Regions from separate parts of the Solibacillus daqui genome, predicted to be linked through region 3. Evidence: riboswitches for the same ligand, from Rfam matches in the RefSeq annotation. Region 3 holds a riboswitch; each other region holds the start of a gene.
The links. Region 3 has a riboswitch for S-adenosylmethionine ahead of O7776_RS15460 (methionine ABC transporter ATP-binding protein). Riboswitches for the same ligand answer to the same signal wherever they lie in the genome.

Region 1: another riboswitch for S-adenosylmethionine. It lies ahead of O7776_RS01500 (O-acetylhomoserine aminocarboxypropyltransferase/cysteine synthase family protein); the one in region 3 lies ahead of O7776_RS15460 (methionine ABC transporter ATP-binding protein).
Region 2: another riboswitch for S-adenosylmethionine. It lies ahead of O7776_RS18865 (methionine ABC transporter ATP-binding protein); the one in region 3 lies ahead of O7776_RS15460 (methionine ABC transporter ATP-binding protein).
Region 4: another riboswitch for S-adenosylmethionine. It lies ahead of metA (homoserine O-acetyltransferase MetA); the one in region 3 lies ahead of O7776_RS15460 (methionine ABC transporter ATP-binding protein).

Annotation. Positions count from the first base shown of each region.
Region 1 is NZ_CP114887.1:303,375-309,133, reverse strand. Features, by position in the region: gene O7776_RS01505 (hypothetical protein) at 220-618, opposite strand; gene O7776_RS01500 (O-acetylhomoserine aminocarboxypropyltransferase/cysteine synthase family protein) at 817-2,109, opposite strand; SAM riboswitch class I at 2,227-2,342, opposite strand; gene O7776_RS01495 (DASS family sodium-coupled anion symporter) at 2,760-4,259, shown strand; gene nfsA (oxygen-insensitive NADPH nitroreductase) at 4,412-5,146, shown strand; gene O7776_RS01485 (hypothetical protein) at 5,359-5,759, shown strand, end outside.
Region 2 is NZ_CP114887.1:3,851,159-3,856,917, reverse strand. Features, by position in the region: gene O7776_RS18875 (MetQ/NlpA family ABC transporter substrate-binding protein) at 1-530, opposite strand, end outside; gene O7776_RS18870 (methionine ABC transporter permease) at 544-1,206, opposite strand; gene O7776_RS18865 (methionine ABC transporter ATP-binding protein) at 1,196-2,221, opposite strand; SAM riboswitch class I at 2,336-2,437, opposite strand; gene O7776_RS18860 (DUF948 domain-containing protein) at 2,645-3,046, shown strand; gene O7776_RS18855 (GNAT family N-acetyltransferase) at 3,215-3,484, opposite strand; gene O7776_RS18850 ((4Fe-4S)-binding protein) at 3,487-3,726, opposite strand; gene O7776_RS18845 (hypothetical protein) at 4,177-4,299, shown strand; gene O7776_RS18840 (hypothetical protein) at 4,433-4,555, shown strand; gene ahpC (alkyl hydroperoxide reductase subunit C) at 5,349-5,759, shown strand, end outside.
Region 3 is NZ_CP114887.1:3,128,542-3,134,300, reverse strand. Features, by position in the region: gene O7776_RS15485 (choice-of-anchor I family protein) at 1-1,675, opposite strand, end outside; gene O7776_RS15480 (arsenate reductase family protein) at 2,074-2,430, shown strand; gene gcvH (glycine cleavage system protein GcvH) at 2,511-2,891, shown strand; gene O7776_RS15470 (toprim domain-containing protein) at 2,963-3,283, shown strand; gene O7776_RS15465 (thioredoxin family protein) at 3,297-3,599, shown strand; SAM riboswitch class I at 3,661-3,763, shown strand; gene O7776_RS15460 (methionine ABC transporter ATP-binding protein) at 3,905-4,933, shown strand; gene O7776_RS15455 (methionine ABC transporter permease) at 4,926-5,594, shown strand.
Region 4 is NZ_CP114887.1:2,145,082-2,150,840, forward strand. Features, by position in the region: gene O7776_RS10345 (HesB/YadR/YfhF family protein) at 1-93, shown strand, start outside; gene O7776_RS10350 (YczE/YyaS/YitT family protein) at 166-819, shown strand; gene O7776_RS10355 (ABC transporter ATP-binding protein) at 1,047-1,817, shown strand; gene metA (homoserine O-acetyltransferase MetA) at 2,116-3,057, opposite strand; SAM riboswitch class I at 3,146-3,255, opposite strand; partial or broken gene O7776_RS20350 (recombinase family protein) at 3,708-3,809, shown strand; gene O7776_RS10365 (copper amine oxidase N-terminal domain-containing protein) at 3,916-4,506, shown strand; gene O7776_RS10370 (hypothetical protein) at 4,899-5,333, opposite strand; gene O7776_RS10375 (DNA/RNA non-specific endonuclease) at 5,614-5,759, opposite strand, start outside.

The sequences.
Region 1 (5,759 bases), 1.3 Mb from region 3:
GGGGACCTACCAATGTCTTAGGGATATTATCAATTACGCCTAGGCGTAATTGCGTCCAGATTTTTTTCAAGTTCACTTGAAAAACTCCTCTAAAAAATCTGTGACATCCGCCGGGGCTTGGGCCAACACGATGTTGGTCACTTAGGCATTGCCGCACGACGCGGCGTTCTTAGCCTGAGTTCCCCTATTCAGTCGGGGTTTGAACCCCACTGTATCAAGTTAAACTGCAACGTTTACGAAATTGTAAGTACGTAAACGATAAGCAGATAAAATTTTACGCATAACGATCTCCTCTTTAATCGAAAAATTAGGCATTGCATATGGGCGTTGCACTAATTGGAACTCGCCATATTTTAAAAACCATTCTTTCGCTGGCGCTAAAATATGTGCTTTACCATGTTCTATATATTCATCTGCTACTTCTTTTACAGTATAGCCGGATTTTTGAAAATCGTGAGTTGTTTCTGAAAAAGCATGATGCCCAAAAACGCTTTGCCACATCGAATCTACATCCGCCAAAATTTGTTGGATTGAACAAGCGTTCACGAATTCCTTTACTTCATTTAATTCATAGATTATGTAAGCAGCAACGTTTTGTGCACTAAATACTTTTCCCATATTAAACAACTCCTTTTCTTTTAATTTCCAAATTAACAATTATATTTATTCCTATTGTATTACTTGGTTTTAGAGTTGTCAATAAAACTTATTAAGTTAGTAGGGATTGATTTTTTTGAAAATTCGCTTGTTTTTCGAATGGGAAATAACAAGCGAGTTTCTACTATTAATATGGCGAAGTAAATGGGCTATCGATTATTAAGCGTTTACAGCTACTGCTACCTTTGCTAACGCTTGCTCTAAATCTGCGATAATATCTTCTGCTGCTTCTAGACCGATTGATAAGCGAATGAGCTCCTCTGATACGCCAGCGATTTTTAATTCTTCAGCAGATAGCTGCTGATGTGTTGTACTTGCTGGGTGAATAATTAATGAACGTGCATCCCCTACGTTTGCTACGTGTGAGAATAATTCTACGTTATCAATCACTTGGCGCCCTGCTTCACGTCCACCTTTAATGCCGAATGTAATGATTGAGCCGAAGCCATTTTTTAAATATTTCTTCGCTAAATCATGCGTAGCAAAATCTTCGAAGCCATTGTAATTTACATATTCCACAAATGGGTGGTTTTTTAAGTACTCGGCTACTTTTTGCGTGTTTTCGTTATGACGGACAATACGCAAATGAAGCGTTTCTAGTCCTTGTAAGAAGTTGAATGCCGCGTCTGCTGATAAGGTTGGACCAAAATCGCGCAGTAATTGTACACGAAGCTTTGTCGCAAATGCAGCCGCTGCTGTGTCAATTCCATAACGAATTCCGTGATAAGATGTATCAGGCTCTGTATAACCTGGGTGTTTCCCTTGCGTCCAGTCAAATTTACCCGCATCAACAACAATTCCACCAATTGTTGTACCGTGACCACCAATCCATTTTGTTGCCGAATGAATGACAACATCCGCGCCAAACTCAATTGGATTACTACCATATGGCGAAGCAAATGTGCTATCGATTAATAATGGTAGACCGTTTTCGTGTGCAATATTTGCTACTGCTTCAATATCTAATACTTTTAAACTTGGATTACCGATAATTTCTGCGTATACCGCTTTTGTTTTTTCTGTAATAGCTGCACGGAAGTTTTCTGGGTCTGATTCATCGACAAACTTCACTGTAATCCCGTAGCGAGGTAATGTTGTTGCAAATAAATTATACGTACCTCCGTAAAGTGAGCCCGCTGCAACGATTTCATCACCCGCACCAGCTAAATTTAAAATGGAAAACGCTACTGCTGCTGCACCAGATGAAAGTGCTACTGCCGCTGCTCCGCCTTCTAATAACGCTACACGCTCTTCAAACGCACCTACTGTTGGGTTCATAATACGAGAGTAAATGTTACCTGGCTCTTCTAATGCAAAAAGACGTTGCGCATGAGCTGTGTCTTTGAATGCATAAGCCGTTGTACGATAAACCGGTACAGCAATTGCACCTGTTACAGGATCTGGCTTTTGGCCTCCGTGTAATAATAATGTTTCTGGTCGTAAGCTTGTCATTACAATACCTCCTAAAATAATTTCGATGGTGAAATCGGTGTATTTTGAGGAGGGGTTTAAAAGTAAAAAACCCCTCTTCAGTTAAGAAGAGGGGTTGCAAATGAGCAAATTAACCTCCTCTTATCTGTCAAAATGATTGTTCATTTTGTAGGACGTAGCACCTTAGTCAGTTCATCACTCACTGGTTGCTGGGCTTTCATAGGGCCTATTCCCTCAGCCGCTCTTGATAAGAGTTATGTGATTTATGTTCCATCGTTGTTTCACAGTATAAGACAGAGTAATTCCATTCGTCAACACAAAATTTATAAATTTTCTGATTTTTATATTTTGTTCATTTCATAACGCTTCACTCTCTCGCTATTAATTTCAAATATTTTCTAATTAACACACCTAATTTGCTATTCAGAATTGTTAATTAGGAGAATATATACTTATTTTAAAATAATTAAATTCACCAAATATTAACAATACCAACTGTAAAATATCGCTATAATTAAAGATGACAAACACTTTTGTTTACAGCATTCTTATTAATCTAACACTAATATGTTTATAAAAGTTGCATTGTCATGTCTTTATGCCAAGAAATTTTCTTGGTCGAAAAATTATTATTTTATGGAAAATAAATATAATAAAAGGAGGCAATTTATATGGCAACAGTAACAGAAAAAGGGGCAAACAACACTGAGCAAAAACGTAATTTAAAACCATTTTGGATTGCATTAGCATTTGCTGCGCTCATCATCATTGTGCTAATTCCAAACGGGGGGGACTTACCAGTTGTAGGTCAACGTGCTTTAGCTATTTTAGCATTTGCCGTTATTTTATGGGTAACCGAGGCGGTGTCATACCCAGTAAGTTCCGCGATGATTTTAGCACTAATCGCTGTATTACTAGGCTTAGCGCCAAGTATGGAAGATCCATCTGTTCAAATGGGGACAAGTAATGCACTTAAACTGGCTTTAGGTGGATTTAGTAACTCTGCTGTAGCATTAGTAGGGGTTGCGCTATTCTTAGCAGCCGCTATGCAAATTACAAACTTACATAAACGTATCGCGCTGTGGATTTTATCAATGGTTGGCACGAAAACAAATGCGTTAGTATTTGGTGCAATTTTAGTAGCGATTGCATTAGCATTCGTAGTACCGAGTGCTACAGCTCGTGCTGGTGCAGTTGTTCCAATTTTATTAGGAATTGTAGCAGCATTCGGCTTAACAAAGGAAAGTAAGCTTGCTGCACTATTAGTTATCACAGCAACACAAGCCGTTTCAATTTGGAACATTGGGATTAAAACGGCAGCTGCGCAAAACTTAGTTGCACTGGGCTTCATTAAATCTGAATTCGGTGTCGATATTACATGGAGCGAATGGTTCATGTATGCCGCGCCATTCTCCGCTATCATGTCGGTTGTGTTATTCTTCGTTATGATTAAACTAATCAAACCTGAAACAGACAATATCGCAAGTGGGAAAGACGTTATCCGCCAACAGTTAGTGGAACTTGGACCACTAAAACGTAAAGAAATCACATTAATTATTACAACTTTAGTTTTACTATTCTTCTGGTCTACTGAAGGAAAGCTACACCCATTCGATACAACAACAATTACGATTGTCGCGATTGCCTTTTTATTAACTCCTAAAGTAGGTGTATTCAACTGGCAGGAAGCCTCTAGCCGCATTGACTGGGGTACATTAATCGTATTCGCAGTAGGTATTTCTTTAGGCTCTACGTTATTAAATACAAAAGGTGCTGCTTGGCTGTCAGATACAATTTTCGGTTCACTAGGCTTAGATACAATGCCAATTTTAGCAACGATCGCATTAGTTACAGTGTTTAACATTATTATTCACTTAGGTTTCGCCTCAGCAACCAGTTTAGCTTCTGCGTTAATTCCGGTATTTATCGCATTAGCATTGAGTTTACCAATGCCTGTTGAAAACCAAATTGGCTTCGTTATTATTCAACAATTCGTTATTTGCTTCGGTTTCTTATTACCAGTAAGTGCGCCGCAAAACATGCTGGCTTACGGTACAGGGACGTTTACAACGAAGGATTTCTTAAAATCAGGGCTTCCGTTAACAATTTTCGGCTTCATCTTAATTTTAATTTTCAGTGCGACTTACTGGAAATGGATCGGGTTGTTGTAATCGACTTCAACCTTAAAATTGACTAAAATAGGCTTAAAGGAAAATTCCTTTAAGCTTTTTGTCGTATTAGCGACATACGAAAGAACAACATTCATGCGCCAATATCATGCATAATGTATCTTTCTAATATTACATACAAGGGAGATGTTCACGTGGAAACTAGAGAATTATTACGCAGTCACTCATCTGTTCGTAAATATACAGGCGAGCAAATTTCAAAGGAAACCGTTATCGATTTAATCGAAACAGCTCAAATGGCAGCAAGCTCACACTTTGTTCAAGCATATAGCGTCATTTGGGTAACAGACGAAGACAAAAAGAAAAAACTCGGCGAACTATCAAAAAATGAATTTCAATTCGGAACAGCTGGTGCATCGTTCCTATTTTGCGTAGACTTTAAACGCTTGCAAGTTGCAGGTAAAATGCACGGTGTCGACATCGTAGCAGATTCTGCTGAAAACGTACTTGTTGGGGTTGCGGACGTATCATTATTCGCGCAAAACTTTGTTGTGGCAGCTGAAGCATTAGGCTACGGCATTTGCTACATCGGGGGTGCACGTACAAACCCAAAAGAAATTAGCGAGCTATTCAACTTACCAGAATATGTTTTCCCTCTATTTGCAATGACGATTGGTACGCCAACAAAACGTAACGAAACAAAACCACGTTTACCAGTAGATGCTGTACTTCACGAAAATAGCTATGACGTTGAAAAATACGACACACTACTTGCTGAATACGATGCAACGATGGAAAACTACTATGCAAGTCGTTCATCAAATCAAAAAATGGCAACATGGACAAAACAAATGGCTGATTTCTTAATTGATCAAAAACGCCCATTCATTAAAGAATTCTTAGCGTCAAAAGGCTTCACTTGGAAATAATATTTTTTGGGTACACCCTTTCAACATGAAACGGTGTATCTTTTTTTATTTCTTAAAGGATTGATTCTATTTTAATAAATGCATATAATAGCAACATTACAATAGAACCAAAAATCATAGTTATTTATATACATAATGCATCCAACATTATATATAACAATCTATCTATTACACGAAGCATCTTTCATATAATAATAAGGGAGTGATTTATAATGGGCATCAGTATTACATCAAAATCACATTTAAAAACTATCCGCAGATATCCTTTACAAATCGCTACTCTTAATGAAAATTTAAAAGTACTGCACGATCATATCGCACCACATATTGATGAGACGAGATACGAAGCCATCACATCCTATGCAAACCAATATATCTCGCATACACATATTTGGGATCTGAAATTTGCTAATAATCTAGAAAATCCTGAAGTAGCCCTAATGCAACTCTTCCATTTGAAATTCATTTTAGCTTCCGAGCCTGCTCACCTACATCAATCAATCCGCTCTAATTTAGAGGAGTTAACTCATAAGTTTCGTCGTATTACACTTTACTCTGATGAGCAGCTAAAATTACGAGAAGTAAAAATGCTCGACTACATTCATAACTTTGA
Region 2 (5,759 bases), 720 kb from region 3:
TGTGCTGTCATTGGGATAATGTCTAAATTTAATTTATTTGCTGTAATTTTAGTGGGATCACCGAATAATCCAAAGTCCTCAGCTAATTCAATGAAGCCTGCTGATTCAAGTAAGCGTAATGCACGTGCTTGGTTTGATGGATCATCTGGAATGGCAATTTTGTCGCCTTTTTTGATTTCGTTAATGTCTGTAATTTTTTCAGAATATAAACCAAGCGGCGCAAATACTGTAGAGCCAAGCGGAATTAATTCATTGCCACTTTCGTTAACATAGCTTGCAAGGAATGAAATATGTTGGAATGCATTTAAATCAACTTCACCTTGTGCTAATGCGTTGTTTGGTAATGTGTAATCAGCGAACTCTACAAGCTCGATTTCGATACCTTCTTTTTCTAATTTCTCTTCTAAAATGGGCCATTGTGCACCATCCGCACCGTTTACCCCGATTTTTACTACCTCGTTGTCGTCACCACAAGCTGCTAATGCAAAGGCTGATAAAGCTGTAACAGCTGTTAATAAGATTTTTTTCATAAGTTTTGAACTCCTATCGTCTTAAGATTTTTTTTGCTAAAGTATTGCCAAGCCATTGAGCGAGTTGAACTAAAATAATTAATATGACAACTGTGACGATCATGACGCTACCATCAAATCGTTGATAGCCATAAGTTATGGCGATATGACCTAAACCACCGCCGCCAACTGTACCTGCAATAGCTGAGAAATCGATTAAACTAATTGTGACAAATGTTAACCCTAAAATTAGAGGTCCTAAAGCTTCTGGTATTAATACCGTAAAGATAATTTGCAGCGGGCTAGCACCCATTGCTTTAGCAGCTTCAATTACGCCTGGATCAATGCTAATTAAATTTGTTTCTACAATACGGGCAATTCCAAATGCTGCTGCAATGGTCATTGGGAAAACCGCTGCGCTTGTACCAATTGTTGTGCCCATAACAATACGTGTAAGTGGGGAAATGGCTACTAAGAAAATTAAAAATGGAATTGGTCGCACAATATTAATTAATAGGTTGAGTAAGTTAAACGTTAGCTTACTTTCTAAAATATTGTTTTCTCGTGTTACGAATAGAAGTATTCCTATAGATATACCAAGAATTGAGCCGAAACCAAGCGTCAAAATTACCATATAAAGCGTTTCACCTGTTGCCTCAATAATTCTCGGCCAAAATGTACTCCAATCAACTTTCATGTAACTGTACCTCCTCTATTTCAACTTGCTGTGAAAGTTCGTCGATTACTTTCTTTACTTGAACATCATTTCCTTGGAACGAAATGAGTAGGTTACCGAATAATTTATTTTGTAACTCGCGTACCGAACCATAAATAATGTTGAATGGTACTTGATGTTTTTGCGTAATTTCGGATAGTAGAGGATTATGCGTGAGCGATCCTTTAAACAATACTCGGTATAAATGCTGTCCTCCTGATTTTTGCCACTCTTTTAAAATTTGCTCAGAAGGAATGTCCTGATGCACCGACTGAATAAAGCGCTGCGTTGTTGGATGTTGCGGTTGCGTAAAGACATCGTAAACATCGCCTTGCTCAATAACTCGTCCTTGCTCCATTACGGCTACTCGATTACAAATGGATTGAATGACATTCATTTCATGCGTAATTAATAAAACCGTAATGCCGAATTCTTCATTTACTCTTTTTAATAGCTTTAAAATATCAGCAGTTGTCTCTGGGTCAAGTGCTGAGGTTGCTTCATCACAGATTAGAATATCTGGATTTGTTGCAAGCGCACGAGCAATGCCAACACGCTGCTTTTGCCCACCGGATAGTTGTTCAGGATAGTCACGTGCTTTTTCAGATAAGCCAACAAACTTTAAAAGCTCTGCTGTGCGACGGTCGATTTCTGCTTTTTGTGTGCCCGCTAATTTCAGCGGATAGCCGATATTACCGGCAACCGTTCTTGACGTCATTAAGTTGAAATTTTGAAAGATCATCCCAATGCGACGACGTAATTGGCGTAAGTCTTTTTGAGATAGTGTTGCTAAATCGGTTCCTTGAATTTTTACGGAGCCAGTTGAAGGCGCTTCAAGTAAATTCACCAGGCGTAACAATGTACTTTTACCAGCTCCACTAAAACCGATAATCCCAAAAATATCACCTTGGTCAATGGTTAAATTGACATCGCGTACAGCATGAACTTCTCGATCTTTCGTTTTAAATACTTTTGATATATTTGAAAATTCAATCATTTCAAAACCCACCTTTACTATAAAATGCTCGATACGAAACCTTCTTGAGACAATAAAAAAACTTTCGCATCTAGAAAATAAGATACGAAAGTTGAATAGTTACCATTACTTTTGCTCTTATCTTCCAAGTGTATACTTGCAGGATTTGGCACAACGCTATGTATAGCTGCTGCCGAGACTTCAAAGGGCCTGTCCCTCCATCTCTCTTGATAAGAAAATATGTAGTTGTCATTTGCTATGAATCTTATAATAAATCCAAGTAAAACACTTGTCAATATATAAAATAAAAATTTCCGTTTTTCTGAAAAATACTAATAGCATACAACTCATGAATATGGTTAAAAATTTACTTATCGCTAGTGGGAAACTGGGTATATATAATAAAATAAATTAAAATAAAGAAAATGAGTAGGAGGCGTTAAGGTGAATAGTTGGCTATTAGCATCGGTAATCCTATTAATACTAGCTGTTGTTATTCTAATCGTGTGCATTATTGCAGTCATAATGCCAATAAAAAAAACAATGACGATTTTGCATGCACATTCGGAAGGTATTCAAAAGCAAATGAACGGCATTCAAACGCAAACAACGCTTTTGGCGACAACTGCGGAAAAAATGAAATATGATATTGAATACAAAATAGAGACTGTGCAAGGAGTTATACAATCCTTGAAAAATACAGGCGATGTGTTAAATGAAATTAGTGATTCATCACAGGCGTTAACTTCTAAAGTGATGCAAAAAGCGGCGGATGATCCAGTACGTCAAGCACAAGTTGAACAGTGGACAAATACTGCAATGGGTTATTTAAAACGTAATGGATAGGAAAAGCATACAGGATGAAGCGGTTAGTACCGAACATCCTGTATGCTGTTGTTGTTTATATGAGGCTTTCAATTGCATTTTCGATGTCTAACATGGAAGTATCCGGTTCAAAGCGATGAAAAGCCCGATGCTTAGAGTTTAGAATTCTTTCATCGGGCTTTAAATATATTATTTTAATACATCTCGATATTCTGGATTTTTATCGAATTGAGCCTTGGCAAATGGGCAGAGCGGCACAATCTTTTGATTATTGGCACGGACATGCTCGACAAAGGTTTTTACCATCTCTTGTCCAACACCGCGACCACGTGCTGCATCAGCTACAGCGGTGTGATCAATAATATAAAATTCATTATTGGATTTGACGAATGTCATTTCACCAAGCTCTTGACCATCTTCTGTTGTAACAACGCGTGCTTCTTCAATTAATGTTTGCAAAATTATTCCCCTTTTCGAATGTATTGTAAGGCACCAGATGGGCACCGGTCAATTAGAGCTGCGACTACATCTGTTGAAGCGGCATCAGCAATAATCCATGGCTTCCGTTTTGTGTCAAAAACATCATGATTGCCTTTTACGCAAATTCCTGAATGCTCACAGATGCCTGTTGAGAAAAATACGTCAATCTTTTCACCTGTGTATTTCCGATAGCCGTCATTTAGTAGTTGTTGTTCGTTCATGTTTATCATCCCCCCTATCTTTTTAGTATACACATTTTAACTTCATTAAGGGACAGTAAGACGTCCACTTCAACTGACAAGTGTCAGGATTAAGCTAAGTGTGCAATGAGAACTCCCCACCGAGCAAAGTTTCATTTTATACATACACCTAAAATATGAAGCTTTAAAAATCGTTTTGAACCGCTTTTCTTCTGTACTACAACAGTAGTTGCTCGCTTGTGGAATTTTTCTCTAATTTGCGTTTTATTCGTTGAAAATTCATGTGTCACAAAGTGTTCAAAGAAAGCGGTTTATTTTTGAACACATTGTGAAAAGCTAAATATATTACTTTCTTTTTCTAAAAATCGGAGTAGAATGAGAGTCAAGTAAGGTGTTATACAACAAGTTGCAAATGTCATTAGAGAATGAACAATTTTATTATATAGCTTTATAAAAAAGGAGAAATGAAACATGTGGGTAGTAACAGTATTTAACAATCAAAATGATATTCGTATGTTCGAATACACAACAAAAAATGAAGCAGCTTTACAATTAGCAAAATATACAAACGCCGTTTTATCATACACAAACTAATTTTTACTTGCTTTTGCGTGGGGTCAATCCCCCGGCGGCTGTCATAGGTTTTAAGCGACATTTTTTTGTAGGCTTGAAAAAAATCTCGACGTTATTACGTAAAGACGTAATTGATAAAAAGGAGCGAAAAAACATGTGGGTAGTAACAATTTTCAATAATCCAAACGATATTCGTATGTTCGAGTACACAACAAAAAATGAGGCTGCTAAAATGTTATCGAAGTACTCAAATGCTGTTTTATCATTTACAAACTAATCGGTATAAAAAAAAGCCAAAGTCGGGGAAATCGACTTTGGCTTTTTTAGGTTAGCTAGAGAAGGATAACTTTTCCGATGAACCCACATAAGAAAAATCATCATTAGTGGAGCATTTAAAAGCGGCAAATAGTGAGGAACTGTTTTCAATACATCAAGATGTTTCGGAATCCGTGCAACACCTTGATGTATTGCTCGATAAATTAGTGGATCAAACAGGTGAATTAGAAATATTATTTTAGCTTTTCTCAATTATTGAACAAAAATACACTTAAGCGAGAATCAAATAAAATAGCGTGAGAGTGAAAACCTCGTGTAGTAATAATGCGCTTTAAGCGGTGCTTCTGCGGTGGCCAGAAGGGAAGAACGAATGCTAAAACCGTCACATCCTATGACAAATCATTCACGAATAGCTTCGTGCTAGCCTCCATCCTCGGCGAAAAAGGAGTGTCCCAGAAATACTTCTAGGACACTCCTTTTTCTCATGTTTGGAAAAATGAACTTTGTCATGTAAAAATATTATTTTAGACAAAAATACAATGGATATATAGAAAAACAAAACGGATTTGTTAGAAAATAAATACATTAAGTAGTGATTTTGTGTTCTTTTGACATAAATCGGTTAAATCTAGATGGATAGCAAGAATGGTAATAATTGAAGAAGTGATTTTTAATTTCTAGAGCGAATAGGTTGACTAAATTTGGTTAATATAAGATAATCTAAACGGTAATAATAATTATTTTATAATAATTATAATGTTAATCATTTATATACATTTAAGGAGGAAATACACATGGCTTTAATCGGTAAAGAAATCGCACAATTCGCTGCAAAAGCGTTCCAAAAAGGTGAATTCATCGACGTAACTTCAGAAAACTTCAAAGGACAATGGTCAGTAGTTTGCTTCTACCCAGCAGACTTCACATTCGTTTGCCCAACGGAATTAGGTGACTTACAAAACGAATACGCTACATTAAAATCTTTAGGCGTTGAAGTATACTCAGTATCAACTGATACTCACTTCACACACAAAGCATGGCATGACACTTCTGATGTAATCGGTACAATTGAGTACATCATGATTGGTGACCCATCACACACAATTTCAAAAGCATTTGATGTGTTAAATGAAGAAGATGGCTTAGCAGAGCGCGGTACATTCATCATCGATCCAGATGGCGTTGTTCAAGCAGTAGAAATTAAC
Region 3 (5,759 bases):
TCGTTTCGTTAACCCCAGTTAATAATCCGGCTTGTGTTACTTCGATAATTTCATTTTTTGCAATATGATTTTCAATGTCGTTGAATTTTAGATTTTTATCTTTTGCCAGGATATCTAACACTGTTACAGTTCCGCTAACCTCATGCCCAACTAATAATTGAGGTTTTTCACTCGTCACAAATGCTAATCCCTCTGGAGAAACGTCACCTTTTATAGCTTCGCTAAAGTCACGCGTATTCATATAGTCGACAAATTTAACCTTTGTTGGATCTGTAATGTTGTACATCATAATCCCACCGATACGCTCTAAACCAATGAATGCGAATACTTCGTCACCGATTTTACCAACTTTAACATCTTCAGGCTCAGGCCCTTTTTTACCGCTACGGTTATCAATCTTTACTTCATCATTCGTCGTATTGAAGTATTTAGGGTAAAGCTCGGCCGTTATTTTTTCAAAATCACTTCCGCTATCAAATACGATTTCCATTGTATCGGCATCAATGATTGAGAAAGAGCGTCCACCAAAAATATAGTCTTTTCCATCATCAAAGCCGTCATATTGCGTCGTATCATAATATACGATTTCGTTGCCATCTACTTCTTTTTCGTTTTCATTTAAATGGAATGAAGGTGTGTCTTCTTCTCCCCATTCACGACTGTCTCCCTCATTCGCAGTGACAATATAATTTTTACCGTTCGCGCTATACGTTGAAATCCCATCTGGCATATAAATGCCAAAGACATTCTCATTCTGAAGTTTTACGTCCTTATTTTTAAGTAGATCCAATTCATTTCCTTTTTCTTGATGGTCTTTAAATCCTAACCCATTTACTGAAATTACTTCGTTTGTTGTTAAGTCTATTTTTGCGATGGCATTGTTTTCTTGGAGTGAAACGTAAGCATATTTGCTATCTTCACTTACGACTACATATTCAGGCTCTAAATCTTCAGATGGTTTGGCATCTTTCTTTATAATTACTTGGTCTTTTACTAACTCGGCACGTTTTTCAGCACGATCAAATGCTTCAAATGTAATATTTTTAGTTGTCAAACCCGTAAAACCATTTGATACATCAATTACAGATACGGTACCTTGTGGGTCTTCAATTCCTTTTCCATAACCGTTACGAGGTTCCCCTTCGTTAGCAGTTAATACTTTTTTTCCATCTGGTGAGAATGTAATGTTATCAGGTTGTACCCCTATTTTTACGATACTTAATAGCTCTCCTTCACCAGTTAAAAATACGGCATAACCATCTTTTGTATAATCATCGGATTGGACTGCAGCAACTACAACGTTTTCATTAGGGGAAATGGCAATACTCGGTAGCCCCCCGTAAACGAAATCAGGATCGATAGTTTTAATTAATTCAGCAATGTCTACAGAAAAATCGGGTACTAAGTTCATTGCATTTGCTGAAGAATAATTCAGAGAGATTTTTTCTACTAATTTTGTATCACCGTTAATTAAATACATCGAATGATTGTGTTTGTTATAGGCAATAATTTCAGTCGTCCCACCATCAGGATTTTGAACGCCTGAATCATAATGAGCATCGACTGATAATTGATAATTTTGTACAGCTGCTTCCGTTGTTAAGCTCGGTGCCGCAATCAATGTTCCAGCCAACGCTAAAGCGAACATTGTTTTTGATGTAAAGTATTTACTCATTTTCCTACCGCCTTTTCTAGTTTTGTCTAGTTTAAGGTTGGATAGTTAATAGAATGTTAATTGTTTTCAAATTTTTGTAAAAACTAAAGTATGATTCAAAAAATGACTCATTTTACATTTTTAGAAAATTCTGTTTTATCTTCGTGTTTACTGGCATAGCCTTTTAAGCACTTAAACGTATCACATGGCTTTATCGCAGACATGCGATAGCTCACCAAAGTTATACAGAAGCTTATTAGAAAAACCAACCACATTTAATGACTAAAATCCATTTTTAAGGAGTAGGTTTGCTTCAAGTTCGAATAAAAGTAATCTTACTATTAATCGGATTTCGCTCGATTTGTTATTATATTTCGATTACAATAGAAAAAATTGAACTATACTAAGGGAGCGGAAAAATGACAATTCAATTTATTAACTATCCAAAATGTACAACCTGTAAAAAAGCACAAAAATGGTTAGATGAAAACGGTATTGCCTATGAAAATATTCACATCGTTGAACAAACGCCTTCTAAAGAACAGTTAAAGGCATATTATGAAGCAAGTGGTCTTCCCTTAAAGAAATTTTTTAACACATCAGGCATGAAGTACCGTGAGTTAGAGTTGAAAGACAAATTACCAACAATGTCTGAAGACGAGCAATTAGCACTATTAGCATCAGATGGCATGTTAATTAAACGTCCACTCGTAACAGATGGAAAAAAATTAACATTAGGATTTAAGGAGTCTGACTTCTTGGAAACTTGGAAATAACCGTTGAATATCATTGAATTTCCGAACGAAATATGGCAAAATGAACTTGAATATACTACATATTACTTGGAGGTTTTCTCATGAGCACACCAAAAGAATTAAGTTATACAAAAGAGCACGAGTGGATTAAAGTTGAAGGAAACAAAGCAACAATCGGTATTACAGACTTCGCACAATCTGAATTAGGCGACATCGTATTCGTTGAGCTACCAGAAGTAGGAGACGAAATTGCTAAAGATCAACCATTCGGTAGTGTGGAATCAGTAAAAACAGTTTCTGAACTTTACGCACCAGTGTCAGGTACAGTTGTTGCAGTAAATGAAGAATTATCAGATAACCCAGAATTCGTTAACGAATCTCCATACGGTACAGCTTGGATGATTACAGTTGAGCTTTCTAATGAAGCTGAAGTTGAAGAATTAATGGATGCAGATGCATACGCTGAATTAATCGAGCAATAATATTTAACGTCGAAACCTAGTATGTTTAGGTTTTGGCGTTTTTTGGTTATTAAACTATGGGAGGTGCTTTCATGGGAAAATGTATCATAGTAGAAGGACGTGCAGATAAGTTGAGAATCGAGCCAATTTTAGCAGAGAATGTGACAATTCTTTGTACGAATGGCACAATCAGTGAAGTCGATTTAATTGATTTATTAGAAGCTTACGAGCAAGATGATATTGTGACATTTTTTGACGCAGATAAAAATGGAGAAAAATTACGAAAGCTCATGAATCGGGTGTATCCAGAAGCGCAACAATTTATTATTCCGCAACAGTATAATGAAGTTGAAAAAACACCAACCGTTATATTACGCGATTTATTACAACAGGCAAAATTTTTAGTAAGATAGGAATGACATTACGATGGAACAATGGACAAGAAGCCAATGGGAGCAAAGTGTACAACAACATGAAAAAAGTGCACTTTTTATCTATACCCCTATGTGTGGGACATGTGATGTGGCCAAAAGAATTTTAAATGTAATTGAGGAATTACTACCAGATTTACCGATTGGAATGGCAAATATCAATTATTTAGAGAACCTCGCACAAGATCTGAAAATTGAAAGTGTTCCTTGCTTACTTGTTTCTAATAATGGACAATTACAGGAAAAAATTTATGCTTTTCAATCCGTACCATTTTTGTATGAAATATTAAAAAAGTAATTGACGAACAATTATTAGCATGATAAAGTAACATTCATACAAAACAAACTTAATAGCGTTACTCTTATAAAGAGAGGTGGAGGGAAGTGCCCTATGAAGCCCGGCAACCAGCAATTATTGCAAAGGTGCCAAGTCACACAAAGATTATCTTTGAAAGATGAGAGAACGGTTCAACGTATAAATTTGCGAAACCTTTCTACTTGTCGTGGTAGAAAGGTTTTTTGTTTGTTCTAAGAGGCGAATAAGTAAAAAAGCGATTATTGAACATAACGAACAGGTTATTTCAAGTTAAAGGAGTTCAAGCGATGATTGATATACAAAACATAACGAAAGTTTATAAAACAAAAAACGGCGATCTAACCGCCGTCAATGATGTAAACTTGTCGATTAATAAAGGTGAAATTTTCGGAATTATTGGATATAGTGGGGCCGGTAAAAGTACGATGATTCGCTTATTAAACGGTTTAGAAAAGCCAACAACTGGCTCGGTTATTGTCAATGGACAAGATATTGCGAAAGCGTCAGGTAATGAGTTACGTTCAGCTCGCCAAAAGATCAGCATGATTTTCCAACACTTTAATTTACTTTGGTCACGTACGGTTGAGGAAAACATTGCGTTCCCACTTGAAATTGCAGGTGTACCGAATGCCAAGCGTGCACAGCGCGTAGAGGAATTAATCGAACTAGTTGGTTTAAAGGGGCGCGGTAAAGCGTATCCGTCACAATTATCGGGTGGTCAAAAGCAGCGTGTCGGCATTGCCCGCGCATTAGCAAACAATCCAGAAGTATTACTTTGTGATGAAGCAACTTCTGCACTAGACCCAGAAACAACGGATTCGATTTTACAATTACTGCTAGACATTAACAAACAAATCGGGCTAACAATTGTTCTGATTACGCACGAAATGCACGTTATCCGTAAAATTTGTAACCGTGTCGCAGTTATGGAAGCTGGTAAAGTTGTAGAACAAGGGGATGTATTACAAGTGTTCCAACTTCCTCAAGCACCGATTACGAAAAACTTCGTATCGAAGGCTGCTGGTGAAACGCAAGAAACACAAGCATCGCTAGAGCAAATTTTAACGAACTATCCATCAGGAAAAATTGTGAAATTGACATTTGCTGGAGCTACAACAGAGCAACCGGTCATCTCCCAAATTATTAAGCAATTCGATGTTGTCATTAATATTGTGCATGGCAAAATTTCAACGACAACGGGCGGTTCACTTGGTACATTGTTTGTCCACATTGATGGCGACAAGCAGCAAATACAAAAGGCACTCCAATTTTTAAAACAGCATGAAATACAAATGGAGGTGATTGAGCATGATTAATCAATTATTTCCAAATGTGAATTGGGACAAAATGCTCGAAGCCACATACGAAACATTGTATATGACAACAGTCGCAACGGCAGTGACATTCGTATTGGGTATTTTAATCGGGATTGTTTTATTTTTAACAAGCGACAATCAACTATGGGCTAATAAAATCGTCCACTTTTTAACGGGATCTATCGTTAATATTTTCCGTTCGATACCGTTTATCGTGCTAATCATTTTATTAATTCCTTTCACGAAGTTTTTACTTGGAACAATTCGTGGTGCTAATGCAGCATTACCGGCTTTAATTATTGGGGCCGCACCGTTTTATGCGCGCATGGTATTAATTGCGCTACGTGAAATTGATAAAGGTGTTATCGAAGCGGCTCGTTCAATGGGTGCGAAAACGTCAACAATCATTTGGAAAGTATTAATTCCAGAAAGCTTACCGGCGCTTATTTCTGGGATTACAGTAACAGCGGTAGCACTTGTAGGGTATACAGCGATGGCTGGTATTATCGGTGCAGGTGGTCTTGGAAACTTAGCCTTCCTTGATGGTTTCTCTCGTAATCGTACAGACGTTACATTTATGGCGACCATTATTATTTTAATCATTGTATTTATTATTCAAATTATTGGTGATAGCATTACAACAAAAATTGATAAACGATAGTTAGTGGCAATTACGCCGTAATTATATAGCCAATACTTATCGAACAAGCATCTCTTAACTTGATGACTCAAGTTAAGCCCCCGGCGGATGTCACAGATTTTTAGAGGAATTTTTCGAGCAAACTCGAAAAAATCTGGACGCATCTACGCCGAGGCGTAAATGATT
Region 4 (5,759 bases), 980 kb from region 3:
GAAAAGGCAGATGAATGGTTTTTCAATGCGCATCATTTAATTGTAAATGTTGATACGAATACTGATGAACTAAGTTATACCTACGAAAAATAGTTTAAATTTTTCAAATATATTGTAATCCCTGTTTTGGCATTTTGACTCGTTATAATAAACAAGTCGAATTTTATGAACAATGAGGGATTACAATTGAATGTAAAACAGGGTTTTTATTGGCGCTGCGTATTTTTTATTACCGGCATTATTATTTTATCACTTGGCATCGCATTAACAATTAAGGGGCAAATTCTAGGCGTTGGCTCTTGGGACGTGCTTCACATTGGCTTACAGAAGAACTTAGGCTTAACCGTAGGAACATGGTCGATTATTATAGGCCTAACCATTTTAGCGATTGATGCAATTTTTACTAAACGTTTACCGAAAATCGGAACATATTTAGATATGTTTTTAGCAGGGATTTTTGTCGATATCTTTTTATACACACTACCCGATCTACATAATCTATTTGAACAAACATTAGCATTTGTCATTGGCATTGTTCTTTTAGGCTTTGGTTGTGGGATGTATATGGTTGCAAATTTAGGGATTGGCCCACGTGACACATTGATGTTATTGCTTGTCCGTCGCTTCGGTTGGACTGTTAACCGTGCGCGAACAACGATGGAAGTTACAGTTGCAGTTATTGGTTTTTTATTAGGTGGTCCTGTTGGTGTAGGTACCGTCTTTATGGCATTTGGTTTAGGGCCAGTTGTTCAATGGGCATTACGATTAAATGAAAAACTATTTTTCCGTGCTTCTGGTATGGAAAGTGCTGTTTTATAATGAGTTAAGGGATTGATTATAGTTAACTTGATGTGTAAATGATTCCTTAAAATTAGCGCTAATATATATTTAATTGGCTAGCTTGAATGCGGTGTATCACTAAATTCATGCTAGCCTTTTTCTTTTTCCTTAATGATTACCATCATCTCCATAATTAACTAGAAAATTCAAAAAATACTTTTCGTTTCAATCAAAAAGGTGCATAGTTAAATTGGAGGTGTATTCATATGATACATATCGAAAACATAGAACTTTACCGTAATGAAAAGCGTATTTTACATCAATTGAATTGGCATGTCGAAAAAAATCAGCATTGGGCAATTTTAGGCTTAAATGGCTCTGGCAAAACGACTTTATTAAAGGTCATTAATGGCTACATATGGCCAAACGAAGGAAAAGTTCAAGTGTTAGGCGAAACCTACGGGGAGACATATATCCCAAAGCTACGTCGTCGAATTGGTTGGGTCAGCAATGCAATGATTGATAATTTAAACTGGCAGGATAATGCCATTGAAATTGTTTTAAGCGGCAAATTTGGTGCATTACGCTTATTTGAGGAAGTTAGTGAAGCGGAAATTGAAGAAGCAGTGCGGATTATGAAGCATTTTAACTGTGATCACTTGGCGAATAAAACATTCGAATATTTATCACAAGGCGAACGTCAACGGGTTCAGATTTCACGCGCAATTATTTCCGATCCTGAAATCCTAATTTTAGATGAACCTTGTGGTGGCTTAGATATCATTGAACGAGAAAATCTACTACAAACTATCGAACAAATCGCACGTCGTGACAACTGCCCAACACTCATCTATGTAACACATCATGTAGAAGAAATATTGCCATGCTTTAATCATGTTTTATTGATGAAAGATGGAAAAGACGTCGCTGCTGGTATGCGTGAGCAAATTTTAATCGAACCAGTTTTAAGCGAGTTTTTCGGTCGTGAAATAAGCTTACAAATCGAACGAGACCGCGCTTGGGTTGCGGTAAAATAAGCGAATAATTAAAATCGCACTCAAACGAATTGAATGAGTATGTACCCATCTTGCGTACATTTCAATTCGTCTGAGCTGCGAATTAGATATATCACTTACGCCTCGGTGTAAGTGCGTCCAGATTTTTTTGAGCTTGCTCGAAAAATCCCTCAAAAAATCAGTGACATCTGCCAGAGGCTTTGGGCCAACACGATGTTGGCCACTTAGGCTTTGCCGCACGATGCGGCGCACTTAGCATAAGTTCATCTATTCAGCCAAAGTTTGAACCCGCTTAATAAAGGATGAATGCTGAAGCAAGTTAAATGTGAAACTCAATTTGCTCATCTACAAAATGCCAATCATACGGTGTTTCTTGGTAAACGTAGTAATTTAACCAATTGTAAAATAATAAATGCGAGTGTGCACGCCAAACATTTTTAGGTGCTTGTTGTGGGTCATTATTTGGGAAGTAATTAACCGGAACTTCCGTATTTTCTGGATCCTTTGCAATATCGCGGAAAAATTCGTCAGATAGCGTCGTTGCATCATATTCAAGATGCCCTGTAATCATAATATGTTTATTATTTTTCGATTGCGCAATAAATACCCCAGCATCATCTGAATAGCTAAGTAAGCGTAAATCAGGATGCGCTCTTACTTCATCAATAGACACAGTCGTATGTCGTGAATGCGGTGCTACATATTCATCACTAAAACCTCGCACTAAATCAACTGTTAAATCGGTTATAACATGCGAATAAACGCCCGAACATTTTTTCGGAAGTTCAAACTTACCAATGCCAAAGTGATGGTATAACGCTGCTTGTGCGCCCCAACAGATGTACATAATCGATGTTGCATTTTTCTCTGCCCAATCCATTACCTTCGTAATCTCTTGCCAATAGCCAACTTCTTCAAATTCCATCTTTTCAACCGGCGCACCTGTGATGATTAAACCATCATAGCGACGGTGCTTAATTTCATCAAATGTTTGATAAAATGTATCCAAATGCGATTTTGACACATTTTTCGATTCATAGGTAGCCGTATTTAAAAATGTAACATCCACTTGAAGTGGCGTATTCCCTAGTAAACGTAATAACTGTAGCTCCGTTTTCTCTTTTTCAGGCATTAAGTTAAACACCAAAATATTTAATGGTCGGATTTGTTGTGTTTTCGCACGGTCCTCTTCCATCACGAAAATTTTCTCTTGTCTTAAAAGCTCGCCAGCAGGCAAACTTTTCGGAATATTAATTGGCATCTCTTGTTCCCCCTAATTTTCTTCATTTTATATAAATCAAAAAGCCCCTCATTTCCAGCGTAAACAGAAATGAGAGGCTATTAAACCGAACTTATCTGCCAAGGGAAGTCCCTTGCTGGAATTAGCACCTTTCTAACGCCATGTTAGAGGTTGCTGAAGCGTCAACGGGCCAAATCCCTCAACTTCTCTTGATAAGACTATGAAATTGACATAAGTGTACCATGTTAAGATAAATTATGCAATAATTCTAATAATATTTATATTGCCTCGCTAAACATACACATTTACGAACATTTCATTAATATTTGATTGGGAGTAAATACAATTTATTAATTATTCCACTTCTTATTAAATCTATGTAAATTTCATTATAACTCATACTTCAGAAAAAAAGAAGCGCAGTGTACTCACTAATAAAATCGCTACAAAATTTCTCTCACATAGCCTTAATCTTGAATATCTTCAATGCAGTTCTTATCAATTTATCTATGCTAACTTCGTGCTTCTTTCGCCTGCCATCGGTCAATGTACCAACAAAGATCGTTTCTATATTAATCACACTAAAAACGTCCGCCAAAACGTTCAGTATTTATCTTCTTCCGATCATCCGTCTCCAACTGTAACAATGCAGTATAATCTCGAATGTTTGTAAACGCGTCAGGGGTACTAAAAAGGAACGACAAGAACTGAATAGATTGCTTGATGGTGATACTGTTATCAATACTGATTTATCACGACTATCAAGAAGTACGTGAAAGGTAACAAAATCAAATGAAACCTAATATTAACAATAAAGTTATTTAAACAAACACAGATTAATTGTATAATAATTCCATACTTTGAAAACAGGAGGTTATTATGAAGAAATTAGTTTTAATTATTACAATGTTATCTTTATTTATGGTGTCATCATTAAGTGTTGATGCACACTCAGGTCGTACCGATAGTAATGGAGGTCATAACTGCTCTGCAAAGTCACAGGCAAAAGGCCTTTGCTCAGGTTATCATTATCATAATGGAGGTAGTGAGGCATCAACTTCTACCAATACAAATTACAAAAAACCAACATATAAAAGTACACCAAAACAAGTGCTTACAACTGTAGATGTATATATCAATAATACAAAGCAATATTACAATCCAAGTGCTTATTTGAAGAACGGAACAACTTTAGTTCCTATGAAACCTATTTTTGAATCACTAGGTGCAACTCTTAATTACGACAATGTAACAAAAACTGTGACTGCACACAAAGACGGTAAAAAAATTGTCATCGGAATTGGGAATAAAAAAGCTTATGTTGAATCGAACGGCGTTACAACTACAATTAATTTAAATCAAGCAGCTGAAATTTATAAAGGGACAACTATGGTGCCTTTACGTTTTGTAAGTGAAGTACTAGGTGCAAATATTACTTTTGATGATGGTGTATATATTTCAACAAAATAATTAAGATGATTTACACGTGGCAGCATTCTTTTTTTGATGCTGCTTTTGTAATTTAATTTATTTTATTAAAGCATATCTATAACAGCCATTATGCTGTTATGTTGATGTACCTCATCTCACTTTCTTCCTAAACCACGTTCTCTTAAAACGCCCGCTAGCTACGCTATCCCTTTCTCTTACTGTAATTGTTTTACATCGTCAACTTTATTAACGCTCCTGGATCGACTTTAATCTAGTCATAACAAAAGGACATGCATATATGGAAATTTATCATAAACACAAGTCCTATTCTTATTAAACTAAAGCACCCCGTTAGTTGAAGATCATTAAGAACATAATGAAGATTAATAATCAAATCAATAAGAGAAGATGAAACTTATAATAACCAGTAATTACTCTCCTAAACCTTCTAAATGTATTAGGTCACTTTGTAAATCAGATGTTTCCCACCCTTGTTGGATAATATCACTTTTATTACGGGCGAAATATTTATATTCCACTAGTGGTTCAGTATCAAATATTACGCCTATATAATATGGATTCAGGTGTTTATAGCCGTCCACACGATGAGGCACTGTACTATATTCCCACGTTTCCCCAGGGTACTGTTCTTCCAAATGTATCTGTATATAACCTACTTTTTTTTCAATTTGCATATCAATCCAATATGGACGTACAAAATAAAAAATACCAAAAGACAACATAAGTAAAATAGCCAATCCTTGAATAATTTTTCTCCATTTTCCTTTCAAAATAAGAGAAACTAATAGAATAACAAGTAAAATCCCACCGACTATGCTCAATTCAATTAGTTCAGCTGGATGCAATGAATACCCCCCCTTTTTTTGAAACAGTTAGAGTTTGTTCTTCAACTAACCTGCTCCGATAGCTCAATAAGAAAAAAGAGCTGCCTAAGCAACTCAACGTTCTTCAAGTAAAGCTCCACGTTAGTGAAAATAATTATATTTTCACTGTACAAATTTTATAGATGATATGACCATTAACTTCAGTTATTCCTGTACAATCACCCATTTGCAAATTGCTATAAATCGGCCAACGAGGAAAATCTTCTTTCGTTCATTTATTTTGACTCAAAGCTCTAGGGGCTTATTCACCTACCATACCGTCATTATCACGATCTTGCATATATTTGTACAACCAGTGTTTATTGGTTATTGGCATATTGAAACCAGCTGCTTTTGCTTCTGCAATTGTCACGATACCATTTCCATTTGTATCAACACTAGAAAGCT